Regions from separate parts of the Janthinobacterium sp. GMG1 genome, predicted to be linked through region 3. Evidence: predicted binding sites of a transcription regulator. Region 3 holds the regulator's gene; each other region holds the start of a gene.
What was found. Region 3 encodes sigma-54, which starts transcription at its own class of promoters, with help from an activator protein. Its sites were predicted from a motif close to TGGCANGNAANCTGCTTT; they were not measured.
Positions count from the first base shown of each region.

Region 1: adh (aldehyde dehydrogenase) is a predicted target of sigma-54. The motif match lies at 6,347-6,364, and genes of this name have one in related genera.
Region 2: SJI03_RS27015 (TorF family putative porin) is a predicted target of sigma-54. The motif match lies at 2,691-2,708, and genes of this name have one in related genera.

Region 1 covers NZ_JAXQNT010000020.1:7,763-17,458, reverse strand. Annotated here, with positions in the region: gene SJI03_RS28485 (4Fe-4S binding protein) at 1-1,013, opposite strand, end outside; gene SJI03_RS28480 (porin) at 1,061-2,221, opposite strand; gene SJI03_RS28475 (PQQ-dependent methanol/ethanol family dehydrogenase) at 2,509-4,245, opposite strand; gene SJI03_RS28470 (DUF779 domain-containing protein) at 4,297-4,686, opposite strand; gene adh (aldehyde dehydrogenase) at 4,741-6,261, opposite strand; gene SJI03_RS28460 (beta-propeller fold lactonase family protein) at 6,606-7,562, opposite strand; gene SJI03_RS28455 (TonB-dependent receptor) at 7,767-9,696, shown strand, end outside.
Region 2 covers NZ_JAXQNT010000016.1:556-10,251, forward strand. Annotated here, with positions in the region: gene SJI03_RS27000 (hypothetical protein) at 25-570, opposite strand; gene SJI03_RS27005 (YifB family Mg chelatase-like AAA ATPase) at 635-2,155, opposite strand; gene SJI03_RS27010 (accessory factor UbiK family protein) at 2,270-2,518, opposite strand; gene SJI03_RS27015 (TorF family putative porin) at 2,789-3,556, shown strand; gene SJI03_RS27020 (P-II family nitrogen regulator) at 3,568-3,906, shown strand; gene SJI03_RS27025 (ammonium transporter) at 3,918-5,456, shown strand; gene gshA (glutamate--cysteine ligase) at 5,661-6,959, shown strand; gene gshB (glutathione synthase) at 7,057-8,013, shown strand; gene SJI03_RS27040 (PTS sugar transporter subunit IIA) at 8,028-8,432, shown strand; gene SJI03_RS27045 (HPr family phosphocarrier protein) at 8,525-8,794, shown strand; gene ptsP (phosphoenolpyruvate--protein phosphotransferase) at 8,839-9,696, shown strand, end outside.
Region 3 covers NZ_JAXQNT010000002.1:593,521-603,216, reverse strand. Annotated here, with positions in the region: gene SJI03_RS07735 (PTS sugar transporter subunit IIA) at 56-538, shown strand; gene hprK (HPr(Ser) kinase/phosphatase) at 575-1,510, shown strand; gene rapZ (RNase adapter RapZ) at 1,659-2,522, shown strand; gene SJI03_RS07720 (3-hydroxyisobutyryl-CoA hydrolase) at 2,523-3,608, opposite strand; gene hpf (ribosome hibernation-promoting factor, HPF/YfiA family) at 3,744-4,106, opposite strand; gene SJI03_RS07710 (RNA polymerase factor sigma-54) at 4,176-5,654, opposite strand; gene lptB (LPS export ABC transporter ATP-binding protein) at 5,659-6,414, opposite strand; gene lptA (lipopolysaccharide transport periplasmic protein LptA) at 6,414-6,995, opposite strand; gene lptC (LPS export ABC transporter periplasmic protein LptC) at 7,021-7,632, opposite strand; gene SJI03_RS07690 (KdsC family phosphatase) at 7,672-8,205, opposite strand; gene SJI03_RS07685 (KpsF/GutQ family sugar-phosphate isomerase) at 8,205-9,239, opposite strand; gene SJI03_RS07680 (monovalent cation:proton antiporter family protein) at 9,324-9,696, shown strand, end outside.

The DNA of each region.
Region 1 (9,696 bases), on a different contig from region 3:
ATATTTTCCGTCGGCAACGTAGCCGTATCGGACAGGCGCAATTCCAGGTCCAGGTCGCGCATGTCGATGGGCAAGCCATCCTGCTTCAGCAACAAACGATCCGGCACGGTGCCGCGCACGAAATCGTCGCCCAGCACGCTGTAGCGCCCACGCGACATGACGAGGATGGCGTGGTCACCTTCGTCTAGCCGGTTGCGCAATTTGTTCCAGCTGCGTTCCGTCAACAGGTTGCGTCCCACCGTGGGCACGGACACATACGCCAGGTACAGGTCGATGAACACGCCGTCCGGATCGCGCGCAGCTTCCGGTTCGAGTCCGGCTTCGGGACTACCGGCAAACAGTCTCTCCACATCCTTGTTGCTCAGGCGCACATGCTGGATCAAGCCCCGTTCGAGCATCTGCGCCACGCCGAGTTTTTCGAATAGCTCCATGCGGATGCGGGCGATCTGGTCCGGATCGCGGCCTTGCGCAAACCCCAGTTTTTTGCGCGACACTTTCAATGCCGAGGCCAGCACGCTCTGGTTGATGATGCGCACGGAAGCCGTCGCCTTCGACACGCCATCGATATCGGCATGGCTCGCATCTGGCGCGCGTTTCTTCTTGGCATCGATGGCGATATTCTGTTTCAGCGACAAGCCCTGGTACTGTTTGACGAATTGAAACAGGGGCGCTTCGCCCAAGCCATCGAGAAACACGGGTTCATGTTGCGATAGAACAGACACATCCAGAAAACTGCCCTGCGGATTGATGGCGATCAATAAATTGACGGGCACGCCGGAAAAGCCGGGAATTGATGCCAGGTCCACCGACTCAAACACGTAGCCAACCAGTTCCGTGGCCGTGGCGTTTTGGCGGAACAAGGGCCAGATGGGCAAGTCGGCCTCCTTGTCACCGACGATGATGGGAGCAGGAAAGCGCCGTGCCAGCTCGGCCTTGGTGAGCACGCCCGCCCACGCCTGTCCCAGGATAAACAGGAATAGCCAGCAGGCTATGAATAACCGCAGTATCCGCATGCACTAAACTCCGTGCGGCGCCCCTTGCAAGGCGCCGCGTTGATGAGTTAGAAGAAAATGATGCCACCCAGCGACACGCCATTCATCTTCGCTTCGCTGCCCGCAAAGCCTTTCGAGCGCGTCTGGCCCAGTTCGCCCACCAGGGTGATCGCGCTGTTGAGCGAGTAATACGCGCCCAGGGTCAGGTTGGCGTTCGACTTCAAGCCGCCCGTGCCGGCCGTGTTGTCGTCGTTCTTGCTGATGCCGTAAGACAGGCCCAGCTTCAGCTTGTCCGTCGTTTTATACGTGCCTTGCAGCAACCAGTTCTTCGACTTGGTGTCGCCCTGGTCTGCATCGGACAAGATACCGAGCCCTTTGCCGCCCTGGAAGTTGACCAGCACGCCGGCCGGGCCCATCTGGTATGAGCCGCCCACTTCCACGCCGCGCATGGTCAGGTCATCGACACCTGGCGTTTTCGACGTGAATTTTTGCGACTTCACGCCCAGCCACGCCTTCAAGCCTTCCTGCGCATACGTCACTTGCGCCTGCACTTGCGGACTCGACTTCGAGGAATAGGTCGAGCCTGCCACGATGGGCGTATCGGAGACGGGGCTGACCAGCGCCACGTCGGCACCAAAGCCACCCGATTTCGGCGTGCTGTACATGATCTGGCCATAGTTGCCCAGATAGGTATAACCGGCGCCGATGTGGCCCAGGGTCACCCTGCCCCGCTGCGTCGCTTGCACGGGTGCGCCCGAGCCCAACAAGGTCATGTCGGACAGGATCGCGTTCGCGCCGAAGATGCCGTAGTCGCGGCCCAGCTTGAAAGTACCCATCTGCTCATTGCCGAACGTAAAGAAGGCCTGACGCACATCGACCACGCTGTTCTGGCTGATGGCGCTGTCGGTGGCCGTCGAGTTGTAGATGCCGATCAAGGCTTTCACGTCGTACTCGCCCAGGCGCGAGCTTGCCGAAGTGATCAAGCCATTCGGCAGCAAGCCGTTGCCAATGGTGGTACGGTCCTTTTCGCCGCCGCAACCGAGCGCCTGGCCGCCCAGCGCCAGCCCGCCCACCGCATCGCCTGAACACGACACTTGCGTGTAATAGGCGTTAACGATGCCACCCACCGACACGGTCCAGTCGCCCGCCTTGATATCGACGGCTTGTGCCTGCCCCATCGCTGCGATTGTCATGACACCCAGGCTCCCCAGCTTGCTCAATGTGTTCATTGCGTCTCCTCTTTCTTCTCTGTTTTTAGTGTGCACACCAATGATTGATGTATCTCAAGCTTTGGCAATAAGCGTGCCCAGCACGGCTCAGAGGGAGAAAGAGAAAATATGTGTTTAACATGTGCAGCTGCGGATCAATCGCCACTGACAGTGTTCATTTTTTGACCGCAAGTATGCGTATCGGGCATCCAGGTAAACAAAAAACTGACGGCCTGGGCCGTCAGCAAAAAGAAAACACCCGGCGGACAGGGAGACACCCATCCGAGTGGCCCGGATGCTTCACCCCGTTACTTCGATGCCAGCTTGAAGACCCACACGGAACCGCCCTGCTCCAGGAAGTTGACTTTCTTCGCCACTTCGCCGCCCCACAGCGGCACCGCGCCACCCCAGCCGGATACGACGGCCACATATTGCGTGTCGCCATCCTGCCAGGTGACGGGCGGCGCCACGACACCGGAGCCCGTCTGGAATTTCCACAGCTCCTTGCCCGTCTTCGCGTCGACGGCTTTCAGGAAACCTTCCGGCGTGCCGTAGAACACCAGGTTGCCGGCCGTGCTCATCACGCCGCCCCACAGCGGCGCGTTGTTCTTGATTTCCCAGACGATCTTGCCCGTCTTCGGATCGACGGCGCGCATGGCGCCGATGTAGTCGTCAAACAGGGGCTTGATGGTAAAACCGGCACCGAGGAAAGCGCCGCCCTTCTTGTAGCTGATCGGCTCGTTCCAGATGTCCATGCCCCATTCGTTCGCCGGCACATAGAACAGCTTGGTTTGCGGCGAGTACGCCATCGGCATCTGGTTTTTGGCGCCGAGGAAAGCGGGCGCGGCAAACACGGTCGTGCCCTTCTTGCCCTCCTCTCCCTTGGTCGGGTCGCCAGGACGGCCGGCGGCGATGTAGTTCGGCCGGCCCGTCTTCAGGTCGATGCTGCTGGCCCAGGTGATTTTCTTCACAAACGGAAAGGCGTTCTGCAGCTTGCCCGTGCTGGCGTCGATCACATAAAAGAAACCGTTGCGGTCGGCCTTGCCGCCGTAGCGTTTGCCATCCATGTCGAAGGTAACGAATTCGTTGGCGCCATCGAAATCCCAGGCATCGTTCGGCGTGTTTTGATACGCCCACTTGATCTGCCCCGTTTTCACGTCCAGCGCCACGGTGGACGACGAGTACAGGTTGTCGCCGGGACGCAAGTGGCTGTTCCACGGCGCCGGGTTGCCGGTGCCGAAATACGCCAGCTTGGTTTGCGGATCGTAAGTGCCGCCCATCCACGTCGAGGCGCCGCCCGTTTTCCACAAGTCGCCCGGCCAGGTCTTGTTCACCGTTCCCGAAATGCCGTTATCGATGGCCTTGCCATCCTTGTCGTAGCGGTGGCCCATATGGCCCTCTACCGTCGGCCGGCTCCACACCAGGTCGCCCGTCATCGGGTTGCGCGCCTCGACCCGGCCGACGATGCCGAATTCGCCGCCCGACACGCCCGTCAGCAGCAAGCCTTCGGCGATCAGCGGTGCGGCCGTCATCGAGTAGCCTGCCGCATAATCATCGACCTTTTCCTTCCAGACGATCTTGCCCGTGTTCTGGTCCAGCGCCACCAGATAGGCGTCGAGCGTGCCGAAAATCACCAGGTTGCCATACAGGGCGGCACCACGGTTGACCACGTCGCAGCATGGCATGATGCCGTCCGGCAAGCGGTGCTCATACTTCCACAGCTTGGCGCCCGTTTTCAAGTCGACGGCAAAGATGCGCGAATACGAGGCCGTGACGAACATCTTGCCGTTATGAATTAGCGGCTGCGATTCCTGGCCCCGCTGTTTTTCGCCGCCAAACGAGAACGACCAGGCCGGCACCAGCTTGGCCACGGTCTTGTCATTGATTTGCGTCAACGGCGAATAGCGCTGGCCTTGCGTGCCCATGCCAAACGACAGGACACTGGCCGGATTCTTCGCCGTGCTGTCGAGCATGGCATTCGTGACATTGCCCACGTCGGCCGCCTGAACCAACGAGGCGACACTCAAACCGACGACGATCCCCATGATTTTTTTCTGCACAATCATCTCCCTCTGTTTTATTAGTATGTGTGTGTATCAGGTCTTGCGGTGCTCATGCGGCTGGGCATGCAACAGCGCGCACTCTTCATCGGTGAACAGGCGCGAGCGCGTCAAAAAGCGCTTGCCCGTGCCGTTGTCGAGTGAAAACATGCCGCCATTGCCATCGACCACATCGATAATCAACTGGGTATGCTCCCAGTACTCGAATTGCTCGAGTCCCATGTAAAACGGTGTGCCATTCAAATTGCCGAGATAAATGTCGGTGTCGCTGACATCGAACTCGCCCAGCGCGTAGCACATGGGCGCGCTGCCATCGCAGCAGCCGCCCGACTGGAAAAACATCAGCGGGCCGTGACGCTGGCGCAACTTGTCCATCATTTCCAGCGCCGCATCGGTGGCGACCACCCGGGCGATTGCTGCACTCATGGCATCCCTTTCTGCGCGCCGCGCCCCGGTTGCAGGCGCGGCGCGTGTACCGGTTTAGAAGAAGCCCAGCGCTTTCGGGCTATAGCTCACGAGCAAGTTCTTCGTTTGCTGGTAGTGGTCGAGCATCATCTTGTGGTTTTCACGGCCGATACCCGACTGCTTGTAGCCACCGAACGCGGCGTGGGCTGGATACAGGTGGTAGCAATTGGTCCACACGCGGCCCGCCTGGATGGCGCGTCCCATGCGGAAGGCGCGCGAACCGTCGCGCGTCCACAAGCCGGCACCCAGGCCGTACAAGGTATCGTTGGCGATCGCCAGCGCTTCAGCCTCATCCTTGAAGGTGGTCACGGACACGACCGGCCCGAAAATCTCTTCCTGGAAGATGCGCATCTTGTTATTGCCCTTGAACACGGTCGGACGCACGTAGTAGCCGCCCTCCAGGTCGCCCGCCTGCGTGTTGCGTTCGCCGCCGGCCAGCACTTCCGCGCCTTCCTGGCGGCCGATGTCGAGGTAGGACAGGATTTTTTCCAGCTGCTCCTGCGACGCCTGCGCACCGATCATGGTGGACGAGTCGAGCGGATTGCCCTGCTTGATCGCGGCCACGCGCTTCAGGGCCCGTTCGATGAATTTCTCGTAGATCGATTCCTGGATCAGCACGCGCGATGGGCAGGTGCACACCTCGCCCTGGTTCAGCGCAAACATGGTGAAGCCTTCCAGGCACTTGTCGAAATACTCGTCGTCGGCATCCATCACGTCTTCAAAGAAGATGTTCGGCGACTTGCCGCCCAGCTCCAGGGTGACGGGAATCAGGTTTTGCGCGGCGTAACCCATGATCAGGCGGCCCGTGCCCGTTTCGCCCGTAAAGGCGATCTTGGCGATGCGCTTGCTCGACGCCAACGGCTTGCCCGCTTCCAGGCCGAAACCGTTGATGATATTCAGCACGCCCGGCGGCAGCAGATCACCGATCAGTTCGATCAACACCATGATGGAAGCGGGGGTTTGCTCGGCCGGTTTCAAGACGACGCAATTGCCGGCGGCCAGGGCTGGCGCCAGTTTCCAGACGGCCATCAGAATCGGGAAATTCCACGGGATGATCTGCCCCACGACACCCAGCGGCTCATGGTAGTGATAGGCATAGGTTTCCGCATCGATTTGCGCAACGGAACCTTCCTGCGCGCGGATGCAGCCGGCGAAGTAACGGAAATGGTCGATGGCCAGCGGAATGTCGGCATTCATCGTTTCGCGGATCGGCTTGCCGTTGTCGATGGTTTCCGCCGTGGCGATCAGGCTCAGGTTCTGTTCGATGCGGTCGGCGATGCGGTTCAGGATATTGGCGCGCTCGGCAGGCGAAGTCTTGCCCCAGGCATCCTTGGCGGCATGCGCGGCGTCCAGCGCCAGCTCGACGTCTTCGGCCGTGGAACGGGAAATTTCGCAAAACGGCAAGCCCGTGATCGGCGTAATGTTGGGAAAGTATTCACCTTTTACTGGTGCAACGAATTTGCCGCCGATGTAATTGTCATAGCGTTGTTTGAAGGGATTGGCTACGCCCAGTTTGCTGATGTCTGCGAGATTCATGTCGTCCTCTATCGGGTTAATTAGAATGGAATTACTTAATTAAAATCAAACGTCCTGGTACAGATGGGGTGAGTACACGGAGTCTTCCGCAAATGCCGTGCCAGCTCGCCATCCCACTACAAACTTAGCCGGTTTTACCCTTGTTGCAAGGGCGTGGCGTCAATACCGGCGCGCTTTTCAGCGCACGCCCCGGGCAAGAAGGCAGGCGTGGGTGTGTGCGCGTTTTGAACAAGGTGGCGCCGTCCTGTTCCAATCCGCGCCAGCCCTGCTGCACCGCTCCGTCGCCGCTGCACAATGGAACAGGTGTACCAGACTGGAACACCTGCGCCAGTGCCACCAAGGCATCAACGAATCACCACGCCCCATGGCAATTCACCCACGGTAATATCGGCCACCTTCTGCGCGCTGGCCGTGTCGATGACGGAAACGCTGTTCGAACGGCCATTGGCCACGTACAGCTTGGCACCATCGGGCGTGAGGGCCATGTTCCACGGGCGCTTGCCGACGGGAATGGTGGCCGTCACCTGGTTGCTGGCCGTATCGATCACCATCACCGTGCCGTCGATGCCATTCGAGACATACACCTGCCTGCCGCTGGGGTGGACGGCGATACCATTCGCATTCTTGCCAGCTGGAATGGTGGCAATCGCCTTGCGCGCGGCCATGTCGATCACATACACGGCATTGACCAGTTCGCACGCCACATAGGCGCGGCCCGAGTCCGGACTGAAGCCGATGCCGCGCGGACGCAGTCCCACGGCGATGGACGCCACCTGGCGGCGTTGTGCCACATCGATGACATCGACTTGCTCGGCCTCTTCCGCGCTGACCAGCAGCCAGCGCCCATCGGGGCTGAAGACGGCGTGTTCCGGATTGCGTCCCTGCACCTTGATGTCGGCGAGCAAGCTACCCGTATGGCCGTCGAGCAAGGCCACGCTATTGTTTTCCTCGACGGCCACGGCCACATGACTACCATCTTGCGAGGCGCTGACGCCTTCGGGCGACTTGCCCAGCGCCACCGTGCGCACGGGCGCGCCGCCAGTGTTATCGATCAGCAGCAAGGCGCTGCTGGCTGCGTCCGTGACAAACAATTGCCGCCCGCTGGGGTCGGCGGCGATACCGCGCGGACGCTTGCCCGCCACGATCTGGCGCACGACCTGGTCGGTGGCCGTATCGATCACGCTCAAGGTGCCCGACTTTTCATTGGGAACATAGGCAAAGGGAGCGGCTTGGACGGCGGTGCTGGCGAGCGCCGGCAGCAGCCAGCACACCTGGCGCAAGCGCGAGAAGAAGTTGGGCATAATCACCTTTTCAATGGGAAAACACAGGAAAAGCGCGCTGCATCGGCGCATCTGAACATTGCTGTATGCAAACGCCGTGCCACTGACACGCGTATAATTTCCGCCCACCAATGGAGACATGGCAGGCATATTGCTTGATACAACTATGCAGACCTGTGGCGCTCACGCGCTCAAGCAGGCTTTTATTCACATTGGAGAATCCGCATGCAGCATCGTTTCCGCCTGAACACAATCGCCAGCCTGTTTGTCGCCGGCAGCGCCACCCTGGCCCCCCACGTCTTTGCCGCCGAGGCAGCTGACCCGGCCAACGGGCAACTGATGGATACGGTGGTCGTCAGCGGCAGCCGCATCGCCCACCCCAGCCAGGAAGTGCCTGCGTCCATCGACGTGGTCGACAGCGCCCGCATCCAGGATGGGCAAATCCGCGTCAACGCGTCAGAAGCGCTGGCCGCCGTGCCGGGGCTGGTCGTGCAAAACCGCCAGAACTACGCGCAAGACTTGCAAATCTCGTCGCGCGGCTTCGGCGCACGCTCGGCCTTTGGCGTGCGCGGCGTCAAGCTGATCAGCGATGGCATTCCTGCCAGCATGCCGGACGGCCAGGGTCAGGCCGCCACCTTCAACCTCGATACGGCCGAGCGCATCGAAGTGCTGCGCGGACCGTTTTCCGCCATCTACGGCAACCACTCGGGCGGCGTGATCCAGCTGTTTTCCAGGGATGGGCAAAATCCCCCGTCCGTGGAGCTGAACGTGACCGGCGGCAGCTATGGCACCAGCAAGGTGGATCTGTCGGCGCAGGGTCAGGCAGGCGGCATCGGCTACGTGCTCGACGGTTCGCGCTTCCGTACGGATGGCTTCCGCGACCACAGCGCCGCCACGCGCGAACAGGCTTTCGGCAAGATCACCGTCAAGCCCACGGCGGACAGCAAGCTGACCATCGTCGCCAATAGCTTGCATCAGGGCAACACGCAAGATCCGCTGGGCGCCACCTGGGCCACGTTTGCCGCCGATCCGCGCGCCGGTGAAATCGATGCGAGCGATACGCAAAACCCGAAGCGCACCTTGGCCGAACGCTACAACACGCGCAAGAGCATCGACCACCAGCAAATCGGCGCCACCTATGAACAATCGTTCGGCGATGACCGCCTGCATGTGATGGTATATGGCGGCAACCGCGACGTGATCCAGTACCAGGCTTTTACCAAAGGCTTCCAGGCGCCGCCCAGCCATTCAGGCGGCGTGGTCGACTTCCAGCGTGAGTTCTACGGCATCGACACCAACTGGCTGCATGTGAACCAGCTGGCTGGCGGCAAGCTGAGCACGACCATCGGCATCGACTATGGCCGCTCCAGCGATGACCGCACGGGCTATGAAAATTACATCGGCAACACGTTTGGCGTAAAAGGCAAGCTGCGCCGCGACGAGCAGAATGTCGTCTCCAGCCTCGATCCCTATATCCAGGCGGAATGGCAAAGCGGCCCATGGCTGCTCAGCGCAGGTTTGCGCTACAGCAAGATGAAAGTGGCGGTCGATGACCACTATCTCAGCAATGGTGACGACAGTGGCAGCCTCGAGTTCAGCCATACGACGCCGGTGCTGGGCCTGCTGTACAAACTGACGCCGAACGTCAACGTCTACGCCAGCGCCGCGCGCGGCTTCGAGGCGCCTACCCTGAACGAACTGTTTTACTCGGGCACGGCCGGCGGCTTCAATTTCAACTTGAAACCGGCCACCAGCACCAACCTGGAAGCGGGTATCAAGGCCAGGATCAATAACAACACCCACGTGAACGCGGCCGTGTTCCAGATCAAGACCAGCGACGAACTGGTGGTCGACAAGTCCAGCGGCGGGCGCACCAGCTATCGCAATGCGGGTAAAACCTTGCGCCAGGGCATGGAAGTGTCGCTGGATTCGAACCTGCCGTATGGCTTCACGACAAAAGTGGCCCTCACCAGCCTGCACGCCGTGTATGACCAGGCGTTTGGCAGCGTGCGCGAAGGCAGCCGCTTGCCGGGCGTGCCCAGCGCCAACCTGTTCGCGGAACTGGCCTGGAAAGACACGTTCGACCGCTTTGGCGCGGCGCTGGAAAGCGTGGCAAGCAATCAGGTCTACGCGGAAGACAGCAACATCGAAAAAC
Region 2 (9,696 bases), on a different contig from region 3:
ACCCGTTTAAGCGAGCGTTAAGTCTCAATCCAGTTTCACCGAGTCCATGAACGTGTCGATGGTGTCACGCGACAGCTTGCTTTCTTCACCGACAATGATGATCTGGAAGATGCGTTTGTCCTGCGCCACAAAATGCCCGACCAGCAGGACGGGCTTGCCTTGCTGTATCCCCGTCGCTTCGATGCTGAGCGAGCTGCGCTGGTGCATTCCGGCCGCCGTGCTGCTGGCAGCCGACGCCGATTTTTCGCTGCGCACGTTGCCGTTGATATTTTTCAACAGGGCCGTCTGCATGGCGGGCAGGGCCGCTTGCGCCTGTTCTGCGCTGTCGAGCACGGCGCTGCCGATGGCGAAGGTATTGCCATCGACCTCGCTGGCCGTCATGGTCAGGCTGACTTTCTTGCCATCGAGATCAATCTCGCGTGTCAGTACGGCCGGCTTGCCTGGAAACAAGGCCGTGAACTGGGCGTCGGGGCTGCGATAGTCGCGCCAGTCGAATTTCGGACTGCAGGCGGACAGGATGCTGGCAGCCGCGAGCGTCGCCAGGAAGAGGGCAAGTGATGTTTTTTTCATCAGCAGATGGTAGCAGCGCCGCCACTCACGCGCAATCGCGCGCGCGTGGCGTTCACTGGCTGCCTTATATTTCACGCAGCACGCGCCGGTACTGGATCGCTTCGGCGACATGCGGCTGCGCGATGGCGGGGCTGCCGGCCAGGTCCGCGATGCTGCGCGCCACGCGCAATACCCTGTGGTAGGTGCGCGCGGACCAGTGCAATCGCGTCATGGCGCCATGCAGCAACTGTTCGCCATGCGTTTCCAAGCGACAATGCTGCTCGATTTCCGTGTTGCTCAGCCGTTGGTTCGCTTTTCCCTGGCGTGCCAGCTGCAGAGCATAGGCTGCCGCTACCCGCGTGGCGATGGCTTGCGTACTTTCGCCGGCGCGGGCATGCCGCCCCAGCGCCGCCGGCGGCATGGCGGCCACTTCAATTTGCAGGTCGATGCGGTCGAGCAGCGGGCCGGACAGGCGATTGTGATAGCGCAACACGGCGTCTGGCGTGCAACGGCAACGGCCGGAGGCGTGGCCCAGATAGCCGCACGGACAGGGATTCATGGCGGCGATCAATTGAAAACGGGCAGGAAACTCGGCCTGGCGGGCCGCGCGTGAAATGCTGATCACGCCCGACTCCATGGGCTGGCGCAGCACATCGAGCACCCGGCGCTGGAATTCGGCAATTTCATCGAGAAACAGCACGCCACAGTGGGCCAGCGAGATTTCTCCCGGACGCGGCACATTGCCGCCGCCCACCAGGGCCACGCCGGACGCGGTCTGATGCGGGGCACGATAGGGGCGGCGTTTCCAGTGCTCCACCTTGAAGTGGCCGCCCAGGGAATGCACGGCAGCCGATTCCAGCGCCTCTTCATCGCTCATGGGCGGCAGCACGCCGGGAAAGCGGCTGGCCAGCATGGTCTTGCCTGCGCCCGGCGGCCCCACCATCAGGACATTGTGACCGCCCGCTGCGGCCACTTCCAGTGCGCGTCGCGCCTGTTGCTGCCCTTGCACGTCGGCAAAGTCGGGATAGGGAAAAGCGTGCGCTGCCAGCACGGGCTGGTGGCGTTGCAAGGCCGTCTGGTTGGCGTGCGCGGCAAAATGCGCGCAGACCTCGAGCAGGCTGTGGGCGGGATAGATGCAGGCATCGCTGACGAGAGCCGCCTCGTCCGCGTTCGCCTGCGGCAGGATGAAGGCGCGTGGCGCACCCGGCTGGCTGCGCTGCATGGCAAAGGTCATGGCCAGGGCGCCGCGGATGGGACGCAACTGGCCTGACAGCGACAGTTCTCCCGCGAATTCATAGTGATGTAATTGGTCGCCCGGCAACTGGCCGGAGGCGGCCAGAATGCCCAGCGCAATGGGCAGGTCGAAGCGCCCCGATTCCTTGGGCAAGTCTGCCGGCGCCAGATTGGCCGTGATGCGCCGCGCCGGCATCTCAAAGCCGCAGTTTTGCAACGCGGCACGCACGCGGTCGCGCGACTCCTTCACTTCCGTATCCGGCAGGCCGACAATCGTAAACGAAGGCAAGCCATTGGCAAGGTGGACTTCGACACTTACCTCGGGCGCCTCCATGCCGGCCAGGGCGCGGCTTTTCAGGACGGCCAGGCTCATCAGACTCCCCTGTAGCGCGGACGCGCGCAGGATCAGTCTAGCGCTTGAAAAGGGGAGAGGCTTGAGGTATGCCAGCAAGGTCGCCGATTACGGCGCCCTGCGTGCAGCAGCGGTTCAGGCTTTTGGATCGTTCAGGCGCGTTTCCAGTTCGATCAGGCGCAATTCCAGTGCGTCCAGTTTGGCGCGCGTCTTGGCCAGCACTTGCGCCTGGATATCGAATTCTTCGCGCGTGACGAGATCGAGGCGGGCGAAGCCCTGGGTCATCATCGACTTTACGTTTTTCTCGATATCCTTGGCCGGCGAGTTTTCGATGGCTTGATGGATCTTGCCTTGCAAGTCGTTAAAGAAGGTATTCATGTCCATGGTCAGTCCTTTTATGGTGCGGCCTGTGCATCGCACCATTGCGGTGCACAGCGGCGTTAATCTGGTGCGAAACTGGGCAAATTCACAATGCTTCAGCAGCCCGTACCCGCATGCCCAGAGGCTTGCAGGGTATGTATGGCCGGAAATGCACCTGTCAAGGTGGCAAGAGAGCTGGCACGTATTCTGCTAAAGAAGGTATGAACGCTTTGTGATCTCCAGCCAAGATTTTAAACCTCAACCGCTTTAAAAGTTCAATAAAAGGGAATCGCCATGAAGAATCTGTCCAAGAACATGACTTTAGCTGCAGCGTTGACGCTGGCCATGACCGCCGTGTGCGGTAGCGCCATGGCCCAGGATGCAGTGGCGGCGCCTGCTGCGGCCGAAGTCGTACCTGATAACGTGGTGAGCTACAACGTGGCGCTGACCAGCGACTACCGTTACCGCGGCATCTCGCAAAGCCGCTTGAACCCGGCCATCAGCGGCGGTGCCGACTATACCCATAACCCGACGGGCCTGTATGTGGGCACCTGGCTGTCGAGCATCAAATGGATCAAGGACGGCGGCGGCGATACGAATCTGGAATGGGATATCTACGGCGGCAAGCGGGGCGAGATCAGCAAGGATTTTACCTATGACGTGGGCGGCCTGTACTATTTCTATCCCTCGAATGGACTGAGCACCAATGCCAACACGTTCGAGCTGTACGGCCAGCTCGGCTATGGCCCGATGTATATCAAATACTCGCATTCGACCACCAATCTGTTCGGTGTTGCCGACAGCAAGAACAGCGGCTACCTCGACGTGGGCGCCAACGTCGAAGTGCATGATGGCTACATGCTGAACTTGCATGTGGGCCGTCAGAAGGTCGAGCACAACGATTCCCTCAGCTACAGCGATTACAAGATCGGCGTGACCAAGGACTTTGGCATGGCGACCGTTTCCCTGGCGGCCGTCAAGGCCAATATCGTGTCTGTGGCACCGAATGGCAAGAATCTGGCGAAATCCGGTCTCGTGCTGACCGTGTCCAAAACCTTTTAAGCGAGACTGCCATGAAAATGATTACTGCAATCATTAAACCGTTCAAACTGGACGAAGTACGCGAAGCTTTGTCGGCTATCAATGTGCAAGGCATTACCGTCACGGAAGTCAAGGGTTTCGGCCGCCAGAAAGGTCACACGGAACTCTACCGTGGCGCCGAGTATGTCGTTGATTTCTTGCCAAAGACCAAGATTGAAGCGGCCGTCGATGACGCCATTGTCGACCAGGCCATCGAAGCGATCGAAGGCGCCGCGCGTACCGGTAAAATCGGTGATGGCAAGATTTTCGTCTACAACCTGGAACAGGTCATCCGCATCCGTACCGGTGAAACCGGCAACGAAGCGCTCTAAGGGGAATATTGATGCATAAAAATATAACAAAATTGCTAGCTGGGATAGCCTGCCTGTGTGCGTTTGGCATTGCCACGCCGAGCTTTGCCGATGCACCTGCCAAGACGGAGGCGGCCACGACCACGGCCGTTGCCGCCCCCGCCGTCACGCCGGTGCCTGACGCAGCAGCACCGGCTGCTGCCGCTCCGGCCCCGGCCGCTGCTGCGCCAGCCGCCGCACCCGTCGCCAACAAGGGTGACACCAGTTTCATGATGATCAGCACCTTGCTGGTGATCTTGATGACGATCCCGGGCCTGGCCCTGTTCTACGGCGGCCTGGTGCGCTCCAAGAACATGCTGTCGGTGCTGATGCAAGTGTTCATGGTGTTCGCGCTGGTCATCGTGCTGTGGTGTATTTATGGCTACTCGATCGCCTTCACGGAAAAAACCGCCTTCTTCGGTGGCTTCGACCGCTTGTTCCTGAACGGCATCTGGGATCCGGCCAAGGGCACGTTTGCCGCCGCCGCCACCTTCAGCAAGGGCGTCGTCATTCCCGAGTTCGTCTTCGTTGCTTTCCAGGGCACGTTTGCCGCCATCACCTGCGCACTGATCGTCGGTGCCTTTGCCGAGCGCGCCAAGTTTTCCGCCGTGCTGGCGTTCGTCGTGCTGTGGTTCACGTTCGCCTACCTGCCAGCGGCCCACATGGTGTGGTTCTGGACCGGTCCTGACCTGATCACCAACGCCGCCACCTCGGCCAGCGAAGCCCTGAAAGCTGGCTGGATCTGGCAAAAAGGCGCGCTGGACTTCGCCGGCGGCACCGTGGTGCACATCAACGCCGCCGTTGCCGGCCTGGTGGGCGCCATCATGATCGGCAAGCGCGTCGGCTACGGCCGCGAATCGATGGCACCGCACTCGCTGACGATGACCATGATCGGCGCGTCGCTGCTGTGGGTGGGCTGGTTCGGTTTCAATGCCGGTTCCTCGATGGAAGCGGGCGACGTGGCGGCCTTGGCCTTTGTCAACACCTTGCTGGCAACGGCTGCCGCCACCCTGTCGTGGGTGTTTGGCGAATGGATTTCCAAGGGCAAGCCTTCCATGCTGGGTGGCGCGTCCGGCGCCGTGGCCGGCCTGGTGGCGATCACCCCGGCGGCCGGCTTTGTCGGCCCGATGGGCGGTCTGGTTATCGGCTTGCTGGCCGGTGTCGTCTGCCTGTGGGGCGTGAATGGCCTGAAACGCCTGATCGGCGCCGATGATTCGCTCGACGTGTTCGGCGTGCATGGCGTGGGCGGTATCCTCGGTGCCTTGCTGACGGGTGTGTTTGCTGCACCACAACTGGGCGGCCAGGGCATCTTCGACTATGTCACCAACAAGATGTCGGCAGATCCGTACTCGATCGGCCACCAGGTGTGGGTGCAAGCGCAAGCGGTCGGCACCACCATCCTCTGGTCGGCCATCGTTTCCGTCATCGCCTATAAACTGGTCGACATCGTCATCGGCTTGCGCGTACCGGAAGAAGAAGAGCGCGAAGGCCTCGATATCACGAGCCACGGCGAGCAAGCGTACCATGGCTAAATAGCAATTATCTGGCATGCCAGCGCCCCGGCGCGGCATGTCCGGCCGGAAAAGGCGCCTCATTGAGGTGCCTTTTTTTCGTTGTGGGAATGTAAAAGGTCTTTAAAACAAGGCTTTTGCCCCGATTTGGGGTACTTACACGGTAATATAGTCGGCAGTTCTGTGTGCTTTTTTGAATACTGCACATAATTTAAGGATGTAACTATGGTTCCCCATCTCGTCACGGCCCTGACCGGACCGCTGCTCGACCTCGAAAAAAAGATTCTGGCCGCGACGCCGGCCATTGAGCGCTGGTTTCGCATGGAGTGGCAAGAGCACACGCCGCCTTTCTATTGCTCGGTAGACTTGCGCAATGCCGGCTACAAGCTGGCGCCCGTCGATACCAATCTGTTTCCAGGCGGTTTTCACAACCTGGCCACGGAAATGCTGCCCCTGTCCGTGCAGGCGGCCATGGCCGCCATCGACAAGTATTGCCCGGATGCCCGCAACCTGCTGATGGTGCCGGAATTGCACAATACCACGCCGCAATACCTGCAAAACGTGGCGCGCTTGATGCAGATCTTCCGCCAGACGGGCTTGCACGTGCGCCTGGGTTCGTGGTCGCCCGAGATCACCCAGCCGACACCCTTGGCGTTGCCAGATGGCAACATGCTGGTGATCGAGCCGCTCGTGCGCCTGAACAATGGGCGCCGCCTGGGCTTGAAGGATTTCGACCCGTGCACGATTTTGCTGAACAACGACTTGTCGGACGGCATTCCCGATATCTTGCAAAATATTCACGAGCAAAGCCTGCTGCCGCCCTTGCACGCGGGCTGGGCCTTGCGCCGCAAGAGCAACCACTACACGGCCTACGATGAAGTGGTGAAGAAATTCGGCAAGATGATCGATGTCGACCCGTGGATGCTCAATCCCTTCCACGCCAAGTGCAGCGACGTCAATTTCCAGGAAGGCGAGGGCGAAGATGCGCTGGCCGCCAGCGTCGACGTGCTGCTGGCCAAGATCCGCAAGAAATACAAGGAATACGGCATCAAGGAAAAGCCGTTTGTCATCGTCAAGCCCGACGCGGGCACGTATGGCACGGGCATCATGACGGTGCGCGACGCCAGCGAAGTACGCGACCTGTCGCGCAAGCAGCGCGAAAAAATGTCCATCGTCAAGGATGGCCAGCTGGTGACCGACGTGATCATCCAGGAAGGTGTGCCGACTTTCGAAAGCATCAAGGATGCCGTGGCCGAACCGGTCGTCTACATGATCGACCGCTACGTGGTGGGCGGTTTCTACCGCGTGCACGCGGAGCGGGGCGTGGACCAGAACCTGAACGCGCCCGGTTCGCAGTACGTGCCGCTGGCATTTGCCCAGCAGCATGCCGTACCGGACTTGAAGGCCAAGCCGGGCACGGCCGCGCCGAACCGCTTCTATGTGTATGGCGTGGTGGCGCGCCTGGCCTTGCTGGCCGCGTCGCTGGAAATGGAGCGCACGGACCCGAATCCCGAGGTGTATTGATCCATCAAGGAGACTTGCCGGGCGCGGTGACTACCGCGCCTGGCGATCTCGGCTAGAATCAAGCATTCCTTATCCAGGTTCCCCGATTGGACGCACCATGAAAATTGCATTCCTTGCCGACCCGCTGGCAGGCTTCAAGACTTACAAAGATTCCACCTTCGCCATGATGCGCGAGGCGGCCAAACGCGGCCATGCCGTGTATGCCTTCGAACAGAAGGACATGGCGCTGGAAGAGGGCATCGTCACGGCACGGGTACAGCACATCGAGCTGACGGGCGACGAACATGACTGGTACAAGGTCGTCTCCACCGAAGAAGTGCGCCTGTCGACCCTGGACGCCATCATCGAGCGCAAGGACCCGCCGTTCGACATGGAATACGTGTACGGCACGTATCTGCTGGAACTGGCGGAAAAGCAGGGCGCTTGCGTCTTCAACAAGCCGTCGGCCATCCGAGACAACAATGAAAAGCTGGCCATTGCGCAGTTTTCCGAATTCACTTCGCCGACCCTGGTGACGTCGAACGAAGCGCGCCTGCGCGCCTTCCACGCCAAGCACCAGGACGTCATCTTCAAGCCGCTCGACGGCATGGGCGGCACGGGCATCTTCCGCGTCAAGGCCGATGGCCTGAACCTGGGCGCCATCATCGAGACCCTCAGCGAGAACGGCGCGCAAACCATCATGGCGCAGCGGTTTATCCCCGACATCGACAAGGGCGACAAGCGCATCCTCGTCATCGGCGGCAAGCCGGTGCCGTTTTCGCTGGCGCGCATCCCGCAGGCGGGCGAAGTACGGGGCAACCTGGCCGCCGGCGGCACGGGCGTGGCGCAGCCCTTGACGGCGCGCGACCTGGAAATCGCTGAAAAGCTGGGCCCTATCCTGGCCGCGCGTGGCCTGATGCTGGTAGGATTGGACGTGATCGGCGACTATCTGACGGAAGTCAATGTCACCAGCCCGACCTGCTTCCAGGAAATCATGCAGCAGACGGGCTTTGACGTGGCGGCCATGTTTGTCGACGCCGTCGAGCATGGCGTTGCGCAAGCGCAGCAGCGCTAGAAGGTGAAATGACTATGGTAGGGATTTTGCTCATGACACATGCACCGCTGGGACAGGCGTTCATCGCCGCCTGCGCGCATGTGTTCCGGGGGCCAACGGAGCGGTTTGAAGCCATCGATGTCGTCGCCGACCAGGACCTGGCGGAAGTGCAGAAGCTGGCATCGGACGCCATCTGCCGCCTCGACGACGGCTCCGGCGTGCTGGTGATTACCGACGTGAAGGGCGGCACGCCGTCGAACTGCTGCAACAAGCTGGCCGATGCGGGCCGCGTGGAAGTCATCGCCGGCATCAGCCTGCCGATGCTGCTGCGCGCCATCACATATCGTCGCGACACGCTCGATGTGGTGGTGGAGATGGCACTGGCCGGTGCGCAAAGCGGCGCCGTGCGCGTCGATAACCGCATCCGCGTGGGAGAATAAGGAAGTGCATGGCCGCCGCCCTGAAGGCGGCGGGTTTTATAGGCCAAGATTGTCATCAGCGTAGTGCATTCAGGGATAGAGACCATACAAAAATGATTCAAAGAGAACTCGAAATCATCAACAAGCTGGGATTGCACGCACGCGCCTCCGCCAAATTTACCCAGCTCGCCGCCAAGTTCAAGAGCGACGTCTGGCTGACCCGCAACGCGCGCCGCATCAACGCCAAGTCCATCATGGGCGTGATGATGCTGGCCGCCGGCAAGGGCGCGAAAGTGACCCTGGAAGCCGAGGGCGATGATGAGCTGGCATGTGTCGATGCGCTCACCGCCCTGATTAATGACAGGTTTGGCGAAGGCGAGTAATGCCCGCCGAACGCAGCCGCAGCCGCATTCCGACAGGTCACCCCATGGCATCTTTCACGCTCCACGGCATCCCGGTCTCCCGCGGCATCGCCATTGGCCGCGCGCATCTGCTGGCGCCGGCCGCCCTTGACGTCAAACACTACCTGGTCGCCCAGGAACAGATCGAAGCCGAAGTCCAGCGTTTGCAAAACGCCATCGCCGCCGTCCACAAGGAATTGCAGACCCTGTGGAACGAGCTGCCGAAGGACGCCCCCACGGAACTGGGCGCGTTCATCGACGTGCATGCGCTGATCCTGTCGGACCCGATGATCGCCGAAGCGCCGCTCGACATCATCCGCTCGCGCCACTACAACGCCGAATGGGCGCTGTTGACGCAAATTGATGAATTATCGGCCCAGTTCGACGAAATCGAAGACCCGTATTTGCGCGAACGCAAGGCCGATATCCAGCAGGTGGCCGAACGCGTGCTGAAGGTCTTGCTGGGCACGGAACAGCTGCTGCCGAAAGCGGCGGCCAACGATGAATTGCTGGCGCAGATGATCGTCGTCGCCCACGATATTTCACCGGCCGACATGCTGCAGTTCCGCGACCGCTCCTTCATCGGCTTCATCACCGACGTGGGCGGGCAGAACTCGCACACGGCCATCGTCGCGCGCAGCCTCGATATCCCGGCCGCCGTCGGCATGTCGCAGGCGTCGATGCTGATCGACCAGGACGACTGGCTGATCATCGACGGCGATGCCGGCGTCGTCATCGCCAACCCCAGTGCGCTGGTGCTGGAGCAGTACCGCGAGCGTCAGGTGGCCATGCAGCGCGCGCGCAAGAAGCTGGGCAAGCTGAAAAAGACGCCGGCCGTGACCAAGTGCGGCACGCCCGTCACCCTGCTGGCGAATATCGAGTTG
Region 3 (9,696 bases):
GGCCTATAATTCGGCTCGCAAGCCCTCTGCGCATTGCACCATTTCATTGAGTGTCATGACTAATCTTAGCAAAATATTATCCCTCGAAAACGTCCTGCTGGACCTGGAAGTCTCCAGTAAAAAGCGCGCCTTCGAGCAAGCCGGCCTGATCTTCGAAAACAATTACGGCATCGCCCGCTCTACCGTCTCGGACAATCTGTTTGCCCGCGAACGCCTGGGCTCGACTGGCCTGGGCCATGGCGTGGCCGTGCCGCATGGCAGAGTCAAGGGCAGCAAAACCTTGAAATCGCCGCTGGGTGCCTTCGTGCGCCTGGCCGAGCCGATTCCGTTCGAGTCGCCCGATGGCAAGCCCGTCAATCTGCTGTTTTTCCTGCTGATTCCCGATCATGTCACCCAGCAACATCTGGAAATCCTGTCGGAAATCGCGGAAATGTTTTCCGACGATGCCTTCCGCACGGCGCTGGCCACGGATCCGGAACCGAAATCCGTGCATTCGCGCATCGTCAATTGGCAACCCAGCCTGCAAGCGGCGGGTTAAACTTCAGGTATTCCTCCACTCCTGAAGAAGACTGCCATGTTGCAAACGCCGCTGACGATACAACGCCTGTACGACGATAATCGTGAAAGTCTGCAACTGGGCTGGTTCGCCGGCTTCCCCGGCGGCGAGCGCCTGATTTCGGGCGACGTCTCGTCGGCCGCCGACCAGGTGGGCCACTTGAACCTGATCCATCCGGGCCGCATCCAGGTCTTTGGCCACCAGGAAATCAATTACTACCAGCGCCTGAAGGTCAACACGCGCACCCACGTGATTGGCGAGCTGATCGCCGGCGGTCCGCCCGCGCTGATCATCGCGCAGGGGCTGGAAACGCCGCCCGACATCCTCGCCATCTGCGACGAGCAAAACATTCCCCTGTTCTCCACCCCGCTGCCGGCCGCGCAAGTGATCGACTTCCTGCGCGTCTATCTGTCGAAAAAACTGGCGCAACGCATCATCATGCATGGCGTGTTCATGGACGTGCTGGGCGTGGGCGTGCTGATCACGGGCGATTCGGGCCTGGGCAAGAGCGAGCTGGGCCTGGAACTGATCTCGCGCAGCCACGGCCTGGTGGCCGATGACGCCGTCGAATTCTCGCGCATCGCGCCCAACATGATCGAAGGACGCTGCCCGCCGCTGCTGCAAAACCTGCTGGAAGTGCGGGGACTGGGTTTACTCGACATCAAGGCCATCTTTGGCGAAACGGCCGTGCGCCGCAAGATGCGCCTGAAGCTGATCGTGCACCTGGTACGCCGCAACGCGCTGGAAGAAGAAGTCGAGCGCCTGCCCTTCCTGTTCCCCACGGAAGACGTGCTGGGTTTGCCCGTGCGCAAGGTCGTCATCCCCGTCGCCGCCGGCCGCAACATCGCCGTGCTGCTGGAAGCGGCCGTGCGCAATACGATTTTGCAACTGCGCGGCATCGATACCTTGCAGGAGTTCATGGAGCGGCAACGACTCGCCATGAGTGGCGATTAATTACCGGGGTCCGACCCGACGGGTCTGACCCCACATTGACGCCAATGGCAACAATTAAATACAAGCAATGCTCGAACAATAATTGCAATAATTTGTAAAGATAATTGCCTTGGGAGCAGAGCGCCGATCTTTATTGTATGATCGGCGTATGCATATCGTCCTTATCACCGGAATATCCGGCTCCGGTAAATCCGTCGCGCTCAATGTGCTGGAAGATACCGGTTACTATTGTGTCGACAACCTGCCACCGGCCTTGCTGCCCAGCCTGGTGCAAACCCTGCTCGACGAAGGTACACCGCAACTGGCCGTCGCCGTCGATGCGCGCAGCGCCGAGTCGCTGACCAGCCTGCCGCACAATGTGGCCCTGCTGCGCGACCAGGGGCACGACGTCAAGGTCATGTTCCTGACGGCCACCACGCATTCGCTGGTGGCGCGCTTCTCGGAAACGCGGCGCAGCCATCCGCTGTCGCATGAATTGCGTCCGAACCAGAATCCGGCCAGCCGCCGCACACTGATCGAGTGCATCTCGGAAGAACGCGAACGCCTGTCGGCCATCGAACAGCTGGGCCATGTGATCGATACGTCGGAGCTGAGCGCCAACAAATTGCGTGCCTGGATCAAGGATATCGTCGCCTCCGAGCGCGCGCCGCTGACCCTGTTCTTCGAATCGTTCGCCTTCAAGCTGGGCGTGCCGCTGGACGCCGATTTCGTCTTCGACGTGCGGGCCTTGCCAAATCCCTATTACGACCTGGCCCTGCGTCCCCTCGACGGACGCGACGCGCCCGTGATCGCCTTCCTCGATGCGCAGCCGAGCGCGCTGGAACTGCTGGCCGATATCCGCACCTTCATCGAGAAATGGTTGCCGTCATTCAAGTCCGACAACCGCAGCTACCTGACGGTGGCCCTGGGTTGCACGGGCGGCCAGCACCGCTCCGTGTACATGGCGGAACGGCTGGCGCAGTATTTCGGCCCGAACGAAAGAGTCGTGCTGCGCCATCGCGAGCGCGCTTGATTAGTCGAGGTGGCGCAGCGGATGCGCTTGCGCCGGCCAGACGGGGACAAAGAAGCGCGCCACCATGGCCGTGTCGACGTCGTCCAGGCTGGCAGGATTCCAGCGGGGCGCATTGTCCTTGTCGACCACCAGCGCACGCACGCCTTCGAGCACTTCGCCATGCTCGAAATTATGGCGCACCACCGTGCGCTCCAGGCGCAGGCAATCGGCCACGCCCAGGTGAGCGCCCCGCTGCAGCAATTCCAGGGTGACCGACATCATCAAGGGCGAACGCAAACGCATGGCCGCCAGCGCCCTGGCGGCGAACGCACAGTCGTCCTGCGCCAGCGAGGCCATGATGGTCGCCACCGAACCCGCACTGAAATGACGGTCCAGCGCCGCACGCGCCGTGGACAGGGACGATACCCCCGCCTCGGCCTGGAACGGTGCCGCCAGCGCCTTGATGGCTACCGGCAAGGCCTCGCCCGGCGTCGAGTCGAACAGGGCCAGCAGCGCCCCCATCTGCGCCTCGGGCAGGTAGACATCGGCCAGGCCCGTGTACAGGGCATCGGCCGCGTTGATCGTCAGGCCCGTCAAGCCCAGATACAGGCCCAGCTGGCCGGCCAGGCGGGACAGGAAATAACTGCCGCCCACGTCAGGGAACAGGCCGATATTGACTTCCGGCATGGCCATGCGCGTGCGGCCCGTCACGATGCGCAGGCGATTGCCGGGCCCGGCTTGCGCCACACCCATGCCGCCGCCCATCACCACGCCATCCATCACGGCGATATACGGTTTCGGATAGAAATGGATCACATGATTTAACGCGTATTCTTCCGTAAAGAAATCTTCCAGCAGGGCGCTGCCGCCTTGCGGCGTGGCCAGGCCCGCATCGTAAAAGAAACGAATGTCGCCGCCGGCGCACAGGGCTTTTTCGCTGCTGGAACGGATCACGACGGCGTCCACGTGCGGATCATCGCGCCAGGCCAGCAGGACCGCGCTCAGGGCGCGCACCATCTCCAGCGACAGGGAATTCAAGGCTTTCGGACGGTCGAGCACGATGTGTCCGGTGCGGTTGCGGATGGAGGTCTGGACGAAGTCGCTCATGGCAGGCAGGAAAGAAGTGAAAGTGCAAACATTCTAGCGCCTGCGCGGGGAAGATTGCGTTCAACAGGTCCAGGCGCAAAAAAGGGCGCAAGATGTGCGCCCTTAGTTGATCACAACTGCTGGAAGCGGGTGGCCTTAGACGGCGACGACGGCTTCTTCCTCGGAGTTGTCTGGCAGATGCTTGATCGCCTCTTTACCGTGCCCTTGCACTTTGGTTTTGTATTTCATCACTTGCCTATCGAGCTTGTCGATCAGGGTATCGATCGCGGCGTACAGGTCGTGCGCCAAGCTTTCCACATAGACAGTCTTGCCACTCAAACGCAGGTTGACTTCAGCCTTTTGACGTTTTTCTTTCTCTTTGAGGTTATCCACGGTCAGAATCACGGCGATATCGATGACTTGATCGAAATGACGTTTCACGCGCTCCAGCTTCGTTTGTACGTATTCACGGATGGCTGGTGTCACTTCGAGATGATGTCCGCTGATGGTGAGATTCATACACACTCCTAAAGATGATCGGGTTCGTGCGGTCCATCCTATCCGGCCCGCAGAGGAACCGAAAAAAACTTACAAACACTTACGCAGGCTCACTGGCGGAATTTTCAACGCTTCCCGGTATTTGGCAACAGTACGTCGCGCAATCACCATGCCTTGTTCCCCCAGCATGTCCGCAATCTTACTGTCGGATAAAGGATTTTTAGGGTCTTCTGCTCCTGTCAGTTGCACGATCAATGCCCGTATCGCCGTCGATGACGCTTCGCCCCCCGCTTCGGTGGCGACGTGGCTACCAAAGAAATATTTCAACTCGAACATGCCGTGCGGGGTCAGCATGTACTTTTGAGTTGTTACCCGCGAGATAGTACTCTCGTGTAAACCCAGTGTATCAGCTATTTCACGGAGCACAAGGGGGCGCATGGCAACGGCCCCATGCGAGAAAAAGTTCTTTTGTCTTTCTACTATCGCCTGTGCCACGCGCAGGATGGTGTCGAAGCGCTGGCGCATATTCTTGATCAGCCACTTGGCTTCCTGCAACTGTGCGCCCATGGCGCCCTCGCCCTTGCCCTGCTTGAGCAAGTTGGCGTACATGGCGTTGACACGCAGGCGCGGCATGACGTCGTTGTTCAGGGTCACTTGCCAGCCATTGCGCGCGCGCTTGACGACGACGTCGGGCACCACGTAATCGGACACGTCCGAGGCGAATACGGCACCCGGATGCGGATTGCACTGGCGAATCACCGTCTGCGCCTCGCGCAAGTCTTCATCGTCGCAATCGAGGGCTTTTTTCAGCTTGTTGAAATCGCGCTGGGCAAACCAGGCCAGGTGCTTTTCGACGATGACGAGGGCCATGCGCCGCGTCACCATGGCGATGTGCGGCAAGCGCTTGATTTGCAGCGCCAGGCATTCGGACGCATTGCGCGCGCCCACGCCGGGCGGATCGAAACTTTGCAGCAGCGACAAAGCCGTGCGCATCTCGTCGGCGTCGATTTCCAGCTCTTCCGGCAGGCGTGCCAGGATGTCGTCGAGCGACTCTTCCAGGTAGCCATTGTCGTCGAGCGCGTCGATGATCAGCTCGACCAGCGCGCGATCGCGCAATTCCAGCACCGTCACGCGCATCTGCTCCATCAGGTGCTCGCGCAGGGTGCAGTGATGGGCCTCCAGTTGCGGACGCGAATCTTCATCGTCGGGCGCCTTGCCCCGGCTCGCCTCGCTCCAGTCGCTGTCGCCGCCCTCGGCGGCGGCCGGGCTGTCGCCCGCCTCGCCATCAAAGGTTTCCGCTTCGGCCGGCGCGGCGGGCGCGTCCTGGCCTGGCGGCTGGGGTGGCGCTTCGGCCGGCGCTGCCGTGGAACTCAAGGCCCCGTCGGACAGCAGGCGCAGCGAACGGTCGAGCGGATCGTCGAGGCGTTCAAGCAAGGGATTATCCGTCAGCAATTGCTCGAGTTCCTGGTGCAATTCCAGGGTAGACAATTGCAACAGGCGTATCGATTGCTGCAACTGCGGCGTCAGTGCCAGGTGCTGCGAAGTGCGCAGCTGCAATGATTGTTTCATTGGCTTACATGCGGAAGTGTTCGCCCAGATAGACCCGGCGTACCGACTCGTTCGCGATGATGTCGTCGGGGCGTCCCGACGCCAGCACCGAGCCCTGGTTGATGATGTAGGCACGGTCGCAAATACCCAGCGTCTCGCGCACATTATGATCGGTGATCAGCACGCCGATATTGCGCTCCTTCAAGAAACGCACGATGCGCTGGATCTCGATCACGGCGATCGGATCGACGCCGGCGAACGGCTCGTCGAGCAGCACGAAACGGGGATCGGTGGCCAGCGCACGGGCAATTTCCACGCGGCGGCGTTCGCCACCGGACAGCGACAGCGCCTGGTTCTCGCGCAGCTTTTCAATCTGCAAGTCAGCCAGCAATTTATCCAGCCGCTCCTCGATCTCGGCCTTCGTCAGCGGACGGCCTTCGACGGTCTGGATTTCCAGCACGGCGCGGATATTGTCTTCCACCGTCAGCTTGCGGAAGACGGATGCTTCCTGCGGCAGGTAGGACAGGCCCATCTGCGCGCGGCGGTGGATCGGCAGGCTGGAAATGTCCACGCCGCTGATATCGATGCTGCCGCCATCGGACGGCACCAGGCCGACGATCATGTAGAACGATGTGGTCTTGCCGGCGCCGTTCGGGCCCAGCAAACCCACCACTTCGCCGCATTCGACTTGCAGCGAAACATCATGCACGACTTGCCGCTTGCCATAGGTTTTTTGCAGACCGCGAACGATCAGGGTGCTGCCGCAACGTGTATTGTCCATTATTTCTTTCCTGGCGCGGGCGTGGCCGGCGCTTTCTCCGCTGCCGGCGCCTTGGTCTTCGGCTGGATCACCATGCGCACGCTGCCGCCATCCGCGGTGCTGGTGCCGCTGTTGGAATTTTCCATCGCGAATTCTTCCTTGCGGCTGTCATACGAGATGAAGGCGCCATTCGCCACATCGGTCACTTTCGCGCCTTCCAGGCGCGTCAGCTTGGCTCTGGAAAACAGTTTCACCACTTCCGTCTTGTTGTCGTATTCCACGCGCTCCGCTTCGCCTTCCACCCACAGGTCGCCCGCGCCATCGCGCTTCTGGCGGAAGGTGGCGAGCTTGCCGGGGTCGGCCCAGAAGGTAATGAACTGGTAGCCTTGCGGGTCTTCCGTGATCAGGGCCCGGCCCGCCTTCATGGTCAGGGTACCCTTGACCAGCACGACGTCGCCCGTCAGGGTGCGCACCTGCTTGATGTCATCGACGTGGCCGCTACGTGCCGTGATGACGGCTTCCTTCTCGGAATCGGCCTTCTCGGCATGCGCCCCGCCCATGATGGCCAGGGACAATACGGTCAACAGCAAGATGTTCTTCATAGTATGGTTTCCTTGTTTCATTCTGTCATTTTGCCGCCGCGGCCGGGCGCGGTTTCGGCGGGAGGACCATGCGCAGCGCATTCTGCACTTCCACCACGCCGGTGGCGTTATTCGCCTTCATGCCGACGCCATTGATGCGCGAGGCGCCCGTCAGGATATCGACAGGCACGTCCGTTTCCATTCTTTCCTCATCCGGGAACACCGTCAGCGCTTCCGTCTTGACCGTCAGGTTCTGCGCCTTCGGACTGGCCACGCGGTCGATCACGACCTTGCGGTGCAGTTGCAGCCGCGTATTGTCCTGGTCGATATGCGCCAGCTCCGCATTCATGTTCATCGGCGGCATGCCTGGCGTGAGCTTGCGCACGAAAGGCTGGTCGATATCGGACGAATCGTCCAGCGGATAATGCGTGAGCTTGGTGCCCGACACGATATAGCTGGGCTTACCCGTCAAGTCCATGCGCACCAGGCTGAAATTGGTGATGAAATAGTCAGGCTCATCCAGATGCTTGCTGGCCGTGATGTCCTGGCTATTCTTGTTCATCACCTCGAGCAGCCAAAAGCTGGCCAGCGCGACAACAACCGCGCCCAGCACGGTAAAAATCATGCGCCAGCGATGGGCGCCTCCTGGCTTACGCATAGGGCTTCACTCTTTCAAATGTCACTGGCAAGGCGCGCCTCACTCCAGGAACGGCGCCATGACGCGCGCATAGTTGTCCTGGGCGCGCAGCAGGAATTCGCAGATCTCGCGCACCGCGCCGCGGCCGCCGCCAGCCTGCGTCACATGGTGCGCCAGGCCCTGCACTTCCGGACGCCCGCCCGGCACGCTGACGGCAAAGCCGACGCGTTTCAGGATGGGCGCATCGATGACATCGTCGCCAATATAGCCGCATTGCTCTTCCGTCAAGCCCGTCAGCGCCAGCAGTTCGCGAAACGGCGTCAGCTTGTCGTGGCCGCCCTGATGCACATGGGTAATGCCCAGGTCTTGCGCGCGGCGTGCCGTGATGGCCGAGCGGCGCGCGCTGATGATGGCCGTCTGCACGCCCGATTCCTGCAGCAGCTTGATGCCCAGGCCATCATACACATTAAACGTTTTCATCATCTCGCCGTCCGGGCCGAAATGCAGGCTGCCGTCGGTGAGCACGCCATCGACGTCAAAGATCATCAGTTTGACCTTGGCCGCGCGCGCCAGGTTGTGCGCTACGCTCTCCATCAGATCACCTTCGCTTGCGTCAGATCATGGATATGCAGCGCGCCCACCAGCTTGCCGTCGGCATCGACGACCAGCATCTGGTTGATGCGGAACTGCTCCATCACGGCCACGGCGTCGACGGCCAGGCGTTCGGGCGCGATGCTGCGCGGCTGCGCATGCATGACGTCGCGGATCGCCACTTGCGTGAAATCCTGCACGCGCTCGAACATGCGGCGCAAGTCGCCATCCGTAAACACGCCCACGGGGCGGTTGTCAGCGTCGACGACGGCTGTCATGCCCATGCCTTTCTTCGTCATTTCTTCCAGCGCCTGCAGCAAGGAAGCGTCCACGGGCACTTGCGGCACCCGTTCGCCGCTGCGCATCACATCATGCACGTGCGTGAGCAGGCGGCGGCCCAGGGCGCCGCCCGGATGCGAGCGGGCGAAATCTTCTTCCTTGAAGCCGCGCAAGTCGAGCAAGGCCACGGCAATCGCGTCGCCCAGGGCCAGGGTGACGGTGGTGCTGGCCGTCGGCGCCAGGTTCAGCGGACAGGCTTCTTTCTCAACAGAAATATCCAGGTGCACATCGGCCAGCTGGGCCAGGCTCGAGTTTGGTTTACCCGTCATGGAAATCAGTACGCCACCCATGCGCTTGACGACAGGCATGATGGCCATCAGTTCCGACGATTCGCCGGAGTACGATATGGCAATAAAAGCATCGTCCGAGGTGACCATGCCCAAGTCGCCATGGGCCGCTTCGGCCGGATGCACGAACAGGGCCGGCGTGCCGGTGGAAGCGAGGGTGGCGGCAATCTTGCGCGCGATATGGCCGGATTTGCCGATGCCGGAGACGACAACTCTTCCCTTGCATTGCAGCAACATCGCCACGGCGCGGCCCACACTGTCGTCCGTGGCCAGGCGCGCGTGCAGCGCAACGATGGCGTCGGACTCGATCTGCAAGGTGGTGCGGGCCAGCGCGACAGCGCGCTCGGTCGTCGCTTGCATGTCAATTCGATCAAAAGCTTTCAGCATTGTTTTTTCATGGGTTACACTCATGCCCAAAGTATAAACGAATTAGGAAAGCAAAAAACTTGCCAGTCACAACAAACAACGATTTCCATTGACCGTACCGGGCAACCCATGTTTTCCTCGCTTGAACTGACCCTGATGTTACTCGGCAGCGCCGTGCTGGGCGTGGTCGCTTTCAGAATGTTGCATTTGCCGCCCATGCTGGGCTACCTGGCCGTTGGCATCGTCATCGGTCCCCACGCGTTGGGCCTGGCAGCGGAAAACGAAGCCAGCCACACCCTGGCCGAGTTCGGCGTCGTCTTCCTGATGTTTTCCATCGGGCTTGAGTTCTCTCTACCCAAATTCCTCGCCATGCGGCGCATCGTCTTCGGCCTTGGCATGGCGCAGGTGGTCACCACCATCATCGCCACCGTCGTCTTCGGCTGGTTCGTCGCGCGCTATCTGTCCGCCTACATCCACCTGAGCTGGCAAGCCGCGTTCGCCC